DNA from 3 places in the Mangrovibacter sp. MFB070 genome. Region 3 is predicted to be linked to each of the others. Evidence: riboswitches for the same ligand, from Rfam matches in the RefSeq annotation. Region 3 holds a riboswitch; each other region holds the start of a gene.
The links. Region 3 has a riboswitch for thiamine pyrophosphate ahead of thiB (thiamine ABC transporter substrate binding subunit). Riboswitches for the same ligand answer to the same signal wherever they lie in the genome.

Region 1 (5,249 bases), on a different contig from region 3:
CCAGTGTTCGCGTGGCAGGATTGTCTGGTTTAGCGCCAGCGCGGTGCCGGGCTTCAGTTGGTGGAAAGTAGACAATAACTGCACCACCGTGGTGTTTTCAGCACAACTTACCGGATGGTCATTAAACTGAATTTGCATGTTGCCCTCCACACACCGGGCAGTGAGGCGATGGCTGGAGCCGAATGGCACGCCACAGATTGGTTTTGGCATCAAACAGAGATAAAGTCCCGGCCTGGTTGGTGACTCCAGCCAGCCACTTCAGTGCTTCCAGCGCCTGGCTGACACCCAGTAACCCAACAACAGGCCCCAGCACACCCGCAGTACGGCAGTTCCGCTCTGGCTCGTGCTCGTCAGGCCATAAACAACGGTAACAACCCTGTTGCCATGGTGGAGACAGCACCATCATTTGCCCGCCAAACCCAACGGCACTGGCGGTGATAAATGGCTTGTTCAGTGCCACACAGGCTGCATTGATTGCCTGGCGGGTTGGCATATTGTCACTGCAATCAAGTACCAGGTCGGCATCAGCCAGCACACTGGTTAGTGTTTCTGGTGTAAGGTACTGGTCGATGGGCGTTAGCGTGACAGACGGGTTGACCTGAGCCAGTTTTTCAACGGCTACATGTGCTTTATTGCGGCCAATATCTTGCTGTGTATACAGTGTCTGGCGATGCAGGTTACTGATGTGAACGACATCGCCGTCAGCAAGAATTAACTGGCCCACCCCAGCGCCAGCCAGATAATGAGCAGCCGGTGAACCGAGCCCGCCTAACCCAATCACAGCAACGCAGGACTTGCTCAGAGCCTGCTGGCCGTCGAGGCCCACTTCATCCAGCAGTAAATGGCGGCTGTAACGCATGAAATCCTGATCATTCATCGCCATTCCCCGCTAAATTAAGTAATGCTCTGGTTGCAGCCTGCCAGTCTTGCGCCTGTGTAATGGCGCTTACCACGGCAATGCTGCCCACCCCGGTAGCCAGTACCTCAGGTGCCCGCGCCAGGCTTATTCCTCCTATTGCTACTGTTGGGTAACCTTGCAGGCGGTGAACGTGAGAAGCCAGTTGTTGCAGGCCTTGTGGCTCGGAAGGCATTTGCTTGGTTTGTGTGGGGAAAATATGCCCCAGAGCAATGTAAGAGGGGCGCACAGACAGTGCCCGGTCGATTTCAGCGTCATCATGAGTGGAAACGCCCAGGCGTAACCGCGCATCGCAAATTGCGCCCAGGTTCGCGGTGTCCAGGTCTTCCTGGCCCAGATGTACTCCCCAGGCCCGGTGTTTAATGGCCAGCCGCCAGTAATCGTTGATAAACAGCCGGGCTTCATAGCGCTGTCCAAGATGAATAGCCTGGATAATATCCTGCTCAACTTCATTCTCAGGCTTATCTTTGATACGAATCTGGAGCGTTTTCACTCCCAGAGCCAGCAGGCGCTTCAGCCAGGTAATGCTGTCTACGACGGGGTATAACCCCATCCGGACAGGCACGGTTGGAAAATCAGGTTGGTAAATCATGCCTGCTCCTTGCGAAGATAAATTTCTCCGCCGCGAGCGCGGAAATCCTGCGCCATGTTTTCCATGCCTTCCGCGCGTTGTTTTGCAGCGTAATCACGTACATCCTGGGTGATTTTCATGGAGCAAAATTTTGGCCCACACATCGAACAGAAGTGCGCCACTTTGCCGGATTCCTGAGGCAGGGTTTCATCGTGATAAGCCCGTGCAGTGAACGGGTCGAGGGCCAGGTTGAACTGGTCTTCCCAACGGAACTCGAAGCGGGCTTTTGACATCGCGTTATCGCGAATCTGCGCCCCCGGATGCCCTTTGGCAAGGTCGGCAGCATGAGCGGCAATTTTATAGGTGATAAGACCTTGCTTTACATCTTCTTTATTGGGGAGGCCAAGGTGCTCTTTTGGCGTGACATAACACAGCATGGCGCAACCGAACCAGCCAATCATGGCTGCGCCAATTCCTGATGTGAAGTGATCATAACCCGGTGCAATATCCGTGGTTAGTGGGCCAAGGGTATAAAACGGTGCTTCATGGCAGTGTTCCAGCTCTTCTGTCATATTGCGCTGAATCATCTGCATCGGCACATGCCCGGGGCCTTCAATCATCACCTGTACGTCATATTCCCAGGCGATTTTGGTCAGTTCGCCAAGCGTATGTAATTCTGAGAATTGCGCCTCGTCGTTCGCATCCTGAATAGATCCCGGGCGCAGGCCGTCACCCAAAGAGAGCGCAACATCATAGGCGGCACAGATTTCACAAATTTCACGGAAATGCTGATACAGGAAGTTTTCCTGATGATGGGAGAGGCACCATTTAGCCATAATCGAACCGCCACGAGAAACAATCCCGGTGAGGCGGTCTGCTGTCATTGGCACATAACGTAACAGTACTCCGGCATGGATAGTGAAGTAGTCCACGCCTTGCTCAGCCTGTTCAAGTAAGGTGTCACGGAACAGTGGCCAGGTGAGGTCTTCTGCAATGCCATTAACCTTTTCCAGCGCCTGGTAAATTGGAACGGTACCAATGGGAACCGGGCTGTTACGCAGGATCCACTCACGGGTTTCATGGATATAGCGGCCGGTTGATAAGTCCATTACTGTGTCTGCCCCCCAGCGTGTTGACCACACCAGTTTTTCCACTTCTTCTTCAATAGAAGAACTGACTGCCGAGTTACCAATATTGGCATTCACTTTAACCAGAAAGTTACGGCCAATAATCATTGGCTCAGATTCGGGGTGGTTAATGTTTGCCGGAATAATTGCGCGCCCGGCAGCCACTTCATCCCGAACAAACTCGGGGGTGATATTTTCCGGAAGATGCGCGCCAAAGCTGTGGCCTGGGTGCTGGTGGCGCAACACGCTGTCGCGGATCCGTTCCCGGCCCATATTTTCCCGCAGAGCAATAAACTCCATCTCCGGGGTGACAATTCCTTTGCGGGCGTAGTGTAACTGTGTAACGCAATGCCCTTTTATGGCTCTGCGCGGCGGCTGAACACCCTTGAAACGTAATTCTTCCAGCCCCTCGTCTTCCTGGCGTGCCAGCGTCCAGGACGATGAACTGTTGTGCAGTTGCTGGGTATCTTCGCGGGCATCAATCCAGGCCTGGCGGCATTTGGGCAGCCCCTGAAGTACATCAATAGATTGGTCCGGGTCGCCATAAGGGCCTGAAGTGTCATAAACCGGGATGGGGTCATTTGGCGTGAGTTCAGGGTTTTCCCGTGTACCGCCAGTCACGGTCGGGCTCATTTGTATTTCACGCATGGGTACCTGAATATCCGGGCGGCTGCCAGCCAGATATACCCGTTTTGATGCCGGAAAAGCAGAGCCTTCCAGAGTATTAATAAATTGCTGAGCAGCATCACGTTGCTCACGGCGGGTTGGTGTTTTTTGTACGGACATAGCGCATTCCAGTTTGTTGGTCAGGAAGTGGCTTGTCAGAACGACGGACAGGAGTAGCAAAGACGCAATAACGCCAGAAAATAAGCGTAATGCAGGGAGAGTACTCTTGTTCCCTTCGCAGGTCTTAACCTGATCAGGTTCCGCGGATCCCGAATTAACGGTCTCAGCCCGTGCTTACACACTGGGCACTCCGACAAGAAAAACATCGCTTTCGCGATAATGTATAAAAACTAACTTACTCGCTCACAGAACAAAACTCAAGCAGGCCGGGATTCGGCGTTGTCTGGTTCGGTATTCTGTAAATCATTTTTCCACACCAGGGTGAGTAGTTTATCTTCAAGGGTAAAACGCGCTTCAAGCGCTTCACCTATCCCTGATAAGGCCTGCTGAAATTCCTGCCAGTTATCATGGTCAATGGCAGTTTCCAGGCTGGTATCGTAGAAATGCATAATAGACTGCGTGTTGGCTTCTAACCGGGGGTAGAGTTGTGCGACAGATTTTGCGGTACTGGTACCTTCAACCTCTCGAATGATGCGCTCATAAAGACTAAAGTGGCATGCTGAGAGATAGTCCACCAGGCCCTGGCAAAAGTCGTCCAGCGCCTTTTCATCAATGGCGGAATGGGCACTCTTTTTAGGCTTGAGCCCAACTAACCGGTAATAAGCAATTAATAGTTGCCTGCGGGTATTCAGCCAACTGTCAACTAATGCATTACTACCACCAACACGGGCTGTCAGGTTTTCCAGTTGGTTTAGCATGTTTGAGCATCTCCATGAGTTATATACTCGTCATGCTTCAATTTGCAGGTGGGTAAGTAGTGCTTGCCTGCAACTCGAATTATTTTGAGTATCAGATAAAAATCTGAACCATCTGAATGTAGCTATTATGTAAACCAACATGCCAGTGACACAGAGGTTGTGCAAGGAAATATGAAACATTTTGTAAAAAAAACCGATGAAGGCTGGTGGGTTGTCAGCCATGAACAAAAATTGTGGTTGCCGGCAGGTGAGTTACCCTGTGGGAGCGCAGAGCAGTACCAGTTAGATGGTTTGCAGGCTATGCAAATTGGCACCTGGGATTCCCTTCCGGTCTGGCTGGTTCAGCACAACTTCCCTACAGGAATGGCTTCGGTCAGGCAACTTCTCGACAACGAAAGTGGGCTGTTTCAGTTAGCCGGCCGGGGTGTTCAGCTGGCTGAATTTTACCGTTCTCACAAATTCTGTGGCTACTGTGGTGCAGAAATGTACCCCAGCAAAACAGAGTGGGCGATGTTGTGCAGCCACTGCCATGAGCGCTATTACCCGCAAATAGCGCCCTGCATCATCGTAGCGATTCGCCGTGATGACCATATTTTGCTGGCACGCCATAACCGGCACAAGAATGGTGTTTACACCGTGCTGGCGGGCTTCGTGGAAGTGGGGGAAACGCTGGAGCAGGCTGTGGCGCGTGAGGTGATGGAAGAAAGCAGCATTCGCGTACAAAATTTGCGTTATGTCAGTTCACAGCCCTGGCCTTTTCCACAATCGCTGATGATGGCGTACATGGCGGATTACCACAGTGGTGATATCAAAATCGACCCTTCAGAACTCCTTGATGCTAACTGGTATCGCTATGATCAGCTTCCTTTACTCCCGCCACCGGGGACTGTCGCACGGCGGTTAATAGAAGATACTGTTGCCTTATGTCGGGCTGAGTATGAATAACATGCTACACTCAGCGCCCTATTTTTATTGTTTTATCTACCCTGACTGCGGGTGAATCAGCGCACAGAAGGAACCCCATGACTGACCTGAAAAATGATCGTTATTTGCGAGCCCTGTTACGCCAGCCGGTTGATGTTACCCCTGTA
Region 2 (5,249 bases), on a different contig from region 3:
AGGTACAAACATGACTAAGGTCGGCAAAGTGTTTGCTGCGTTTAGTGCTCAGCCAGGTATCTCTTATCGTGATGATTACGGACAACTGCAGTTACTGCATTTGATTCGTCATAGAGTCTGCTCTTCGGCAATAGTTGGGTGGGTGAGAAACATTCTGTATCTACAGAAAACTTTCTGACACGAGAAAATCGCAGGGATCACTAAACGCTATTTGCATACGTTTCGCAATCCTCAGTTTTTTATGTAATTGATGGTATTGATTGGGAGTGAATAAAATAGGCAGGCATGAAGCCTGGCTATTTTATCGCCGTCAAATGAATGATGGTAAATAGAAAACTGTTAGCATCATGAACAGTAAAATAATACCGACGATGGAAAGTCGCACTTTTACACGTAACCAATCGGTGTACTGATTAGGAAGTGATTTAATAAATCGTATTTGTTCATTATCCATTCCTCGCGTATGGAATGAGTTTTCTTTAAAGTATAATGCTTTAATAAAGAATGCATCACGCATAAACGAGAAAAAGCCCCCCCCATTCTGATAAATTAAGACTTCTGCTGGTCTTGCACCAAATTTTTCAACAAATAGTGAGCAGAGAGTCATAAATTTTCTCTTGACTAATTTGTCATAAATCACGTAGGAAACATAATTAATTATTCCGAGAATCAAAAAGATCCCAGCGATTTCAACTCGATGTATCATCAGAAAATTAATTGCCGAAAACGTCATACAACTGTTCTCCACCTAATTCCCCAACAGCACTCCCCACCGTGCTACCAGCGTACCCTAAACCAACACCTGCAATAACGGTACAAACAAGCCCGCCAACACCAGCAGTACCAACACCGATTGCGACGCATAATGGTATAGCGCCGCTACCAGCGAGAACACCGCCACCTGTACCCAAAGCAAAACTACCAATTTCAGTATATTTTTTCTTAGTACATTCAGCTTCGCGACCAATAGAACACGCCTCATGAATTTCATTAAGAGAGTGAAGAGCGCTAAAGCCGATCCCCATATAACCCGTGTACTTCATTGCTTTTACGTATTTAGCTGCCCGTTCGATGTGGGTAGCATAGCCTTCAATGTCTCTGATCCCCGTTTCATTCCATTTGTGGGTAATAGAACTGCTGGACAGGCCGAGTGCATTTTTTATTTTGGTATACTCTCCGAATTTCATAGCCTTATTCAGGAAACCGACTTTGAGTATGGATTCAAGCTCTTTAAACAATTGGCTACGTCTTACATAAAACTGTTCGCCGATTAATGCGCCTCGTGTCATGTACGTATTTTTATAATTTTCCTGGATCTCTTTGAGAATTCTTTCAATATTATCAAAGTATTTTCCAACAGGATCAGCCGCAAGACCAATTCCCGTGTCAGCATAGCTGGTGAAATTAGCTATGGTTGCGTAATGCTTGTGCAGTAAGTTAGCCTCCTCATGTGTCAGCGGTTCCAGCGCTGTATCAATGCGCTGTTTTGCTGCTTTCATGTGGGCAATTTGTTTGTCATCCTGCTTATCAGGATCAACCAGAAGCAGAATAGAACCGGCTTTGTACTCCTTATCTACACCGTTCAAAGACCGATAAAGTTCGCGTGTTCCTGCTGGTGGCTCATTTTCAAATAGCCACGGCTCATAGGCTCTCGTTTCAGCACCGTATGGGAGTACGCAAAAACCGGCGTCTACAGGTTCGCGCCTGGTTGCTACTTTCTTCTTAGCTACCTGTGCATGCTGTTCAGGCTCTGCAACCTTTGCAGGTTCAGGAGTTGGGGGAGAGGCTACCAGTGGAGCTACAACAGGGGCGGCTTTAACTGTTTTTTCTTCCTCTACCCAATATTCGGCCCCAGGTAGGGATGTGATGAGCCTCGCATTGCAGGGACAAGTTGAATGGCTGTGTAATGTTCCGGCAGCGGGAACACCACGAATTCTGTAATTGGGAATGCCACCCGCGATGCTGTATGTTTTACCATCTTTACCGCATGACACACTATCACCATGCCTTGCTGTTGGCAGATCGCCCAAGCTATGATGCACAGAGCCTGAAAGGATGCTGCCGCCGCATGAGGTTTTATCGCCGATGCGAAGAAAATAGCCAGTTGCCATGAATCATCCTTAATGTAGTTTGTTGGCAGATTTAGCGCCTTCAACCGCCAGAGAAGTTACCACCCACATGTGTTCTTCTATGGAATAAGTGGTTACTCATAACGTCCTGTACTTGTGTTGTTTTTTTAGCCTCCTATTGTCACATTATTATTGAGGTTTTGGATAGCGCATGAGTCATCCCTAAGTCAAACTTGTGATCGGCTCATCCCTCAAATCTCATAGCGTAGTGGCATAGCGCCCTTTTTTTGTTGTCCGGGATGGGGCAAAAAGGTGTCGGCTGTATTTTTAAGGTGAAGAAGCTATACCCGAGGAGGGCGGGCTTGCGTCAGCAAGCCTCTTCCTCTAATCTGGCACCAGCATAGATATTTACGCTAAATGACTCGGGGTGCCCCATCATAGATGGGCTGAGAAATACCCGTAATACCTGATCTGGATAATGCCAGCGTAGGGAAGTCAGATACCTGTCCGGTATCGCTTCTTCACGCCGGACAGGAGCCTGTAATGCAACCTGACCTGCTGTGCGGCAATCAAGCCGCCAATGTTTTACAACACTTCCATACTCACCGCCCACTGGTCCATTGCCTGACCAATGACGTGGTACAAACTTTTACTGCCAATACCTTGCTTGCTTTGCGTGCGTCCCCCGCGATGGTGCCGGACGAGCAGGAAGCTGCACAATTCGCGGCGCTGGCAGATGCCTTACTGATTAATGTTGGCACACTCACCACACCGCGTGCGGCAGGCATGATGGCAGCGATTCATGCAGCCAATAACGCGGGTAAACCCTGGGCGCTGGACCCGGTTGCGGTGGGCGCGTTGCAGTTGCGTACCACCTTTGCCCATCAGGCATGCGAATTACACCCGGCGGCTATACGGGGCAATGCTTCAGAAATTATGGCGCTGGCAGGTACTGGTACAGGCGGGCGCGGGGTGGATTCGTTGCAGCCTGCAGAGCAGGCAATAGATGCAGCCATGCGCCTTGCCCGTAGCACCGGGGCTGTTGTTACTGTGACAGGCGAGGTGGATTATGTCACCGATGGCGAACGCACTCTGGCTGTCCCCGGGGGCGATGTACTGATGACATATGTTGTGGGCACCGGGTGTGCGCTTTCTGCCGTGGTTGCTGCCAGTTGCGCATTACCGGGGGACAGGCTGGTCAATGTGGCGGGCGCATGCCGGATTATGTCTTGCGCCGGGGAGCGTGCAGTTGCAGCAAGCCACGGCCCGGGCAGTTTTGTTCCGGCCATGCTGGATGCTTTGTGGAACCTCAGTGAAGAGGCTCTGGCATGAAAAGAATTAATGCTCTGACAATTGCCGGAACAGATCCCAGTGGTGGCGCGGGTATTCAGGCCGATTTGAAGACGTTCTCAGCGCTGGGTGCTTACGGGTGTTCGGTGATAACCGCACTGGTGGCTCAAAATACACGCGGCGTGCAGTCGGTCTACCGCATTGAGCCGGATTTTGTCGCGGCGCAACTGGATTCAGTGCTCAGTGATGTGCGTATTGACTCCACTAAAATCGGCATGCTGGCAGAGGCCGACATCGTGGAGGCGGTTGCAGAGCAACTGCGCCGCTATCAGAGCCACAACGTGGTTCTTGATACGGTGATGCTGGCCAAAAGCGGCGACCCGCTTCTTTCTGCCTCTGCCGTCGAGACGCTGCGTAAAAAATTGCTGCCGCAGGTGGCGCTTATCACCCCAAACTTGCCAGAAGCCGCTGCACTGTTAAATGCGCCATCTGCGCAAACTGAAGGTGAAATGAAAGCACAGGGGCAGGCGCTACTGGCAATGGGGTGCGGCGCAGTGCTAATGAAAGGGGGGCATCTGGATGATGCGGAAAGCCCGGACTGGCTCTTTACCCGTGACGGCGAATGGCGTTTTAGTACACCGCGCGTGCTGACCAAAAACACCCATGGCACAGGCTGCACGCTCTCTGCCGCCCTTGCAGCGTTACGCCCACGGCATAGCACCTGGGCAGATACGGTGCAGCAGGCTAAAAGCTGGCTCTCTGCCGCGCTGGCGCAAGCCGACACGCTGGAAGTGGGGCACGGGATTGGTCCGGTTCACCATTTTCACGAGTGGTGGTAAGCCGTAAATACCTGCCATATTTCAGGTTGCAGGCGCGTTGGCTGTGCTCTTTCACCCCCGTTGCGTACTATTGCAAGGCACCTGGGGGTTACTCCTTGCCACCTTCCTGCAATTCGAATTATTTAGGGTATACTGGCATGAAACCCCGGCCAGAGAAAAACAGAGATGGAACAAGCGCATACCCGGTTAATTGCTCACCTTAATGAACGGATTGCCGCGCCCGACAACACGCCGCTGTACCTTAAATTTGCCGAAACGGTAAAAAACGCGGTGCGCAGTGGCCTGCTGGAGCATGGCAATATCCTGCCAGGTGAGCGAGACCTGAGCCAGCTGACCGGGGTGTCGCGGATCACGGTACGCAAAGCGATGCAGGCGCTGGAAGAAGAGGGCGTGGTAACCCGCGCTCGTGGTTACGGCACGCAAATCAACAATATCTTTGAATATTCCCTGAAAGAGGCGCGCGGTTTTTCTCAGCAGGTGGTGTTGCGTGGTAAAAAACCGAATACTTTGTGGGTCAATAAACGGGTGGTGAAATGCCCGGAAGAGGTAGCCAGCCAGTTGTCGGTTGCGCCGCAAAGCGATGTTTTTTTGCTTAAGCGTATTCGCTATGTCGATGAAGACGCGGTGTCAATTGAGGAGTCCTGGGTGCCGGCGGGGTTAATCCATGATCCCGATGCGATTGGTATCTCGTTGTACGACTACTTTCGCAGCCAGAATATATTCCCTCAGCGCACCCGCTCACGCGTCAGCGCCCGCATGCCGGACAGCGAATTTCAGGAACATATCAGTATGGATGACAAAATACCGGTGCTGGTGATTAAGCAAGTGGCGCTTGACCAGCAACACCGGCCGGTTGAGTACAGCATCAGCTACTGCCGCAGCGATCTATACGTCTTTGTGTGCGAGGAGTAACTCCTCACGCGTTGGGGCGCAGTCTCCGCCACGATGGCTGACAACCCAGGCTGCCACTGCGTTGCCAAGCCTTACTGAATCAGCCAGAGTCCAACCCGCGGCAAGGCCCGCCAGCGTTCCGCCTGCATGGCTGTCGCCT
Region 3 (5,249 bases):
TGCGCGGTGTAATACGTGCGGCATCATCCAGGTTATGTGAAACCATCATCAGCGTGATTTTCTGGCTCTCACAGACTGATTCCACCAGCGCCAGCATTTCCTGGCGCAATGCCGGATCCAGGGCAGAGAAAGGTTCATCCAGCAGCAGAACCGGCTGAGCGCGCAACAGGCAACGGGCCAGGGCGGCGCGCTGGCGTTGCCCGCCAGATAATTGCGCTGGCAGGCGGTCCAGTAAATCACTAATCGCCATTTTGTGGGCAATCTCTTCCAGCGCTGTTTTTTGTGTTGCCGTGAGCTTCATTCCCGGGTGCAGCCCCAGGCCAATATTTTGCCGGATGGTGAGGTGGCTGAATAAATTGTTGTCCTGAAACAGCATAGAGACCGGGCGATGTGCAGGCGGGGTCAGAGTATGGTTTTGCTGGTTAAGGGTGATAGTGCCACTGTCTGGTCTGAGAAAACCGGCAATCAGATTCAGTAACGTACTTTTCCCGGCTCCGCTGGGGCCCAGTACGGCAACGCGCTCACCGGGAGCCAGTGTCACGTTAAAACGCATGGGCAGGTGCTGGTAAAGCCAGGTGACGTCAGTGAGTGTTAGCATGGCGTTTAGCGGTATTCTCTATCAAAGTGAACAGCAAGAAGCAGAGTAACAGCATCAGCATCGCGGTAACCGCACCATCATTACTCCGGTAGGCCCCTATTTGTTGGTAGAGGTAAAACGGCAGGGTGCGGAAATCGTCACTGCCGAACAAAGCGACAACGCCAAAATCCCCCAATGATAATACGCAGGCAAAAGCCAGTGCCTGGGCACAGGGGCGTTTTAGTGCCCGTAGTTCTACCCAACGCAGACGGTTAATGCCACTGATATCCAGGTGCTGGCATAAGCGGCTATAGCGGCTGGCAATATCATAAAACGGGCTTTCCAGTACTTTCATCGCATAGGGGATTGCCATCAACGCATTAGTAAAAATAACAATACCATCAGCCCGTTCAGGCAACCCGGTGGTGCTGTTCAGCAGTAAGAAAAAACCTGTAGCCAGCACGATTCCGGGCATGGCGAGAATCAGTAAGCCGCTCAGCTCTATGGCCTGTGCCGGGCGTTGGCGCTGGCGCAAACGGAGTTCCCGGCTGCTCCACAGCAGCATTGTAGTCAGGCATAAACACACCACACCTGCCGCACAGGCAATGCGAACGGAGGTGATTAGCGCAGACCATAACGCTGGCTGGTGAAAAATAACCATCGGGTTGTTGACCAGCCCGTCGGCAATAACTGCCATAAGCGGTGGCAACAATAGCAGTAATGCCAGAATGATCACCGCGCTATCCAGTACCCGGGCTGCCAGGTTGTCTTGTGGATCCCGCCAGGTTGCATTCTGGCTCTCTCCGGGGGAAAAAGCCTGAGTCAGTTTTTGGCTCAATAAGACAAGACCAAAGCAGCACAACATCTGGATCAGTGCCAGGCAGGCGGCTTTGGCTGGATCGAAGTCAAAACTCAGTGCCTGGTAAACAGCCAGCTCAATAGTTGTCGCCTTCGGGCCGCCACCCAGAGCCAGTACCGTAGCAAAACTGGCGAAACACAGCATAAAGATGAGTGCGGCTGCCGGGAATATCTGGCGTTGCATCCAGGGCCACTCTACCAGGCGGAAAAAGTACCAGCCGCGCATATTCAGTTGTGCGGCAAGTAGCCGCTGTTCTACAGGGATATTTTCCAAAGACTGCAGCAGTAAACGCGTGGCTAAGGGCAGATTAAAAAAAACATGCGCGAGCAAAATACCCTGCAACCCATAAGGCGTGAATGACCACTTCAAACCTGACAGTTCAAAAACAGTGCTTAACCAGCCTTCGCGGCCATACACACTCAGAATCCCAAAGACGGCTACCAGAACGGGCAAAACCAGGGTCATGGCACATAAACGCAGTAAGAGTTGCCGGCCTGGGAAACGACGGCGGTAGAGTGCTCGCGCCAGTAATATTGCAGGGAGAACAGACAACAAGGCAGACAAAGAAGCCTGGAAGAACGAAAACCTTACCACATGCCACAACCATGGGTCGTGAAGCAGTGCGCTGTAGTCTGTTTGTGGAGCATGTAGCCATAAAGCGCTAAAAGCCGCCAGAGCGACAATGCAAATCGCTCCGGCGGCTATCAGCCCGGGCCATAACCAGCCCGGAATTAATGGCTGACGGCTTGCTGCCATTGGCTAATCCATGCTGCCCGGTTTTGTTCTACCTGTTCAGGCGTAAACACCAGGCTGGTGGCGGGCTTAACCAGTTGGTTGAAGGCTTCCGGAACCGCGACATGGCTTACCGGATACATCCAGTTGCCAGTGGGGATCGTTTTTTGGAACGCATCAGAAACCATAAACTGCATAAACTGTTTCGCCAGTTCCGGGTGCGGGCTGTTAGCAAGGCGGGCAGCAACTTCCACCTGCATATAATGCCCTTCGCTGAAATCCGCGGCGGCATAATTATCTTTTTTCTCTTCAATAATGTGATACGCCGGAGATGTGGTGTAACTCAGGACCAGGTCGCTCTCGCCTTTGAGGAATAAACCATAAGCTTCACTCCAGCCCTTTGTTACCGTCACTGTCTTTTTAGCCAGTTTTTGCCAGGCTTCCGGTGCTTTGTCGCCGTAGACCTTTTGCACCCACAGTAACAACCCCAGGCCCGGGGTACTGGTCCGCGGGTCTTCATAAATCACTTTCCACTGCTGTGGGCTTTCAACCAGTTCTTTCAGACTGTGTGGTGGGTTGTGCAGTTTGTTCTTGTCGTAGACGAACGCGAAGTAGCCATAATCGAACGGGATAAATGTATCGTCTGACCAGCCGCCAGGTAGTGCCAACGGTGGCAGGGTAATATCAGCTTCGGTAAACAGCCCGGTGCGACGGGCGGCAGTTATCAGGTTATTATCGAGCCCCAGGACAATATCTGCTTTGCTTTTTTTCCCTTCCATGCGCACGCGGTTGAGCAGTGATACGCCGTCTTCCAGCGCAACATATTTCAGCTCACAACCGCATTGTGCTTCAAAGGCTTTCTTGATAGCCGGGCCAGGGCCCCAGTCAGCAGAAAATGAGTCGTAGGTATAGACGGTGAGAGTAGGTTTGGCGAGGACGGGCGCAGCGGCCAGTACCAGTAAAGCCAGTAATTTTTTTAACACTTTGCACTCCTGAAAAAGGGTGGCAAAGGATTTTGAGAACGGCCTCAAATCCCTTCGCCGGCGTTATCCGGATCAGGTTCGACGGGTATTATCTCAGCGCCTGGTATCCAGGGCACCCCGTTGAGAACGGCTCATTGTAATGATTTGCCTGGCATTATTAAAGAACATGTTGGGTTAGTTTTCTGGCGGAGCAAACCAGGCGGATTTGAAGTCGAACCACCCCAGTGTATTCATCCGCAACCCCCGCATGCTGCGCTGCCCCTGGATAGTGAGCCAGTGGTGAATCAGTGGCAGTACATGTTGCTGTTCGACACACTGGCGTGCCCATTGCGCCGCATTTAGCTCACCTGCGCGCCATTGTTGGTGGGCCTCTTTCATGGCAATACCCAGCCCTTTGCTCAGCAGGGGAATTTCGTACAGATGAGCAAAGACCGAGTAATCCAGCGGCAGTGTGAAATTGGCGCTGTTAAGCCAAATATCGCTGTGCACATCGCCATTAAACCAGGCGTTATAGCTGATTTCCTGTATCACCAGGTGGATGCCGTGTTGTGCCAGACGTTTACTGATAATGTCGCTCAGAGTGCGGTGTTCTATGTGGTCAGCATAAAATGTGAGCGTAAGGCTGGTCAGTCCTTCTGGTTTGCCATACTCCGTACTGGCCGGAGTGTGGTGCCAGCGGGGCAGTAACCCCCAGGCTGGAAACCACAGGCGATGATATTGAGGGTCGCTGTCAGCCAGAATATTTACGGGTGAAAGTACCTGGCTCAGCCATGCCCTTACATGCGGGTTGGCACCATGTTTAGAACGCTGGTCAAACAACAGGTAATAGCAGCCCTCTTCCAGGCGGCTTTCTTCTGCTTTTTCACTCTGGCTGCCATCTTCGAGAAAGACACCGCAGCTCATGTCTTCGCCGATTTCGGGCAATACCCAAATATTGACTTCATCAATCAGCGCGCGGAAGCCAAAGTAGTCATCAAATGCCTGAATACTGAGCTGGCTGGTATTATTGCGTGTAACAGAATAAGGGCCGGTTCCGGTTGGATGGGTGGCGAAATGCGGCAATGACTCCCATTCCCGAGGCAAAATCATGGCGGAAACCCCCGCCATCAACCAGGGCAGCCAGTTATCAGGCTCGTGAAGTATGATATCCAGCGTCCAGTTGGTCGGCGACGATATACTGGCAATATGCTCATACAAAGGTTGCTGGTTAACCCGGTTCAGTGAATACAGTACATCGGCCATTTCGAGTTCACGCCCGTGGTGAAAATGTACTCCGGGACGTAAAAAAAAGCGCCAGTGGCAAGGTGATAATTGCTGCCAGTGGTGAGCAATGTCTGCTTCCAGTTCCCCATTTTCCTCATTTATTCGCGTCAGCCCATTGAATATTTGCCGCACAATGTGAGTTTCGGAACGGCGCAGTGGCGTGCCGGGTAATAAATTCAGCAGTGGGCGGTAATAAAGTACCCGCAGAATATGGCGCCCCTGGCGGAAGCTGCGCCCCAGGTGTGAGAGCAGCATTTTTTTGACTTCATCTTTATCGCCAACGATTTGTACCAGTTGGTCAACCCGGTCCTGCTCCAGTAAGTCTTCCGCCCGCTGTTGCTGAAGAGATAAACCTGTATAGATAAATGTCAGTTGTGAACGTTTGCCGCGCCCGGCCTCTGCTTCCCATGTCAGCCAACCTTTTGCCTGCATGGCATTGAGCAGAGTACGCATATGGCGCCGCGAGCAATTGAGCAGGGTGGACAGATCATGCAGCGTTGTGGATTGAGGCCGGCCGTCACAACATTGCCATAACCGGATGAACTGCTGCTGCAAGCGTGTTGATGCCATAAAAGAGGAACTCCGGGCGAAAACTCATCAATTTATCTTTCCCTATATTACGCCAATACTGTTTCGTGATGAAAGCGAGGTTAACTTATGAAGCGTTCCTTTGCAGAGCAGTTTTATTTGGCTTTTTTTACTGCAACACGGCGTGTTTCTGGTTCATGGCTGGCCTGCCCTGGCCCTCAACAACGTGTGCAGATGCTTGATGAACTCATGCAGTGGCACTGTTCATATCCTTGTGCTTTGCACAGACATCATCGTTCTCATCAAG

Region 1: it holds a riboswitch for thiamine pyrophosphate, as region 3 does, so the genes downstream of both, thiC (phosphomethylpyrimidine synthase ThiC) here and thiB (thiamine ABC transporter substrate binding subunit) in region 3, are expected to answer to the same signal.
Region 2: it holds a riboswitch for thiamine pyrophosphate, as region 3 does, so the genes downstream of both, thiM (hydroxyethylthiazole kinase) here and thiB (thiamine ABC transporter substrate binding subunit) in region 3, are expected to answer to the same signal.

What each region holds. Positions count from the first base shown of each region.
Region 1 covers NZ_JJMI01000004.1:7,135-12,383, reverse strand. The annotation lists gene thiS (sulfur carrier protein ThiS) at 1-138, opposite strand, end outside; gene DT73_RS01750 (HesA/MoeB/ThiF family protein) at 122-877, opposite strand; gene thiE (thiamine phosphate synthase) at 870-1,505, opposite strand; gene thiC (phosphomethylpyrimidine synthase ThiC) at 1,505-3,400, opposite strand; TPP riboswitch at 3,494-3,603, opposite strand; gene DT73_RS01735 (Rsd/AlgQ family anti-sigma factor) at 3,658-4,158, opposite strand; gene nudC (NAD(+) diphosphatase) at 4,330-5,103, shown strand; gene hemE (uroporphyrinogen decarboxylase) at 5,181-5,249, shown strand, end outside.
Region 2 covers NZ_JJMI01000050.1:100,442-105,690, forward strand. The annotation lists gene DT73_RS21470 (hypothetical protein) at 311-733, opposite strand; gene DT73_RS21475 (PAAR domain-containing protein) at 714-2,111, opposite strand; TPP riboswitch at 2,483-2,579, shown strand; gene thiM (hydroxyethylthiazole kinase) at 2,613-3,401, shown strand; gene thiD (bifunctional hydroxymethylpyrimidine kinase/phosphomethylpyrimidine kinase) at 3,398-4,198, shown strand; gene DT73_RS21490 (GntR family transcriptional regulator) at 4,364-5,110, shown strand; gene DT73_RS21495 (PfkB family carbohydrate kinase) at 5,084-5,249, opposite strand, start outside.
Region 3 covers NZ_JJMI01000019.1:134,018-139,266, reverse strand. The annotation lists gene thiQ (thiamine ABC transporter ATP-binding protein ThiQ) at 1-598, opposite strand, end outside; gene thiP (thiamine/thiamine pyrophosphate ABC transporter permease ThiP) at 582-2,192, opposite strand; gene thiB (thiamine ABC transporter substrate binding subunit) at 2,168-3,151, opposite strand; TPP riboswitch at 3,183-3,281, opposite strand; gene sgrR (HTH-type transcriptional regulator SgrR) at 3,326-4,984, opposite strand; gene sgrT (glucose uptake inhibitor SgrT) at 5,072-5,249, shown strand, end outside.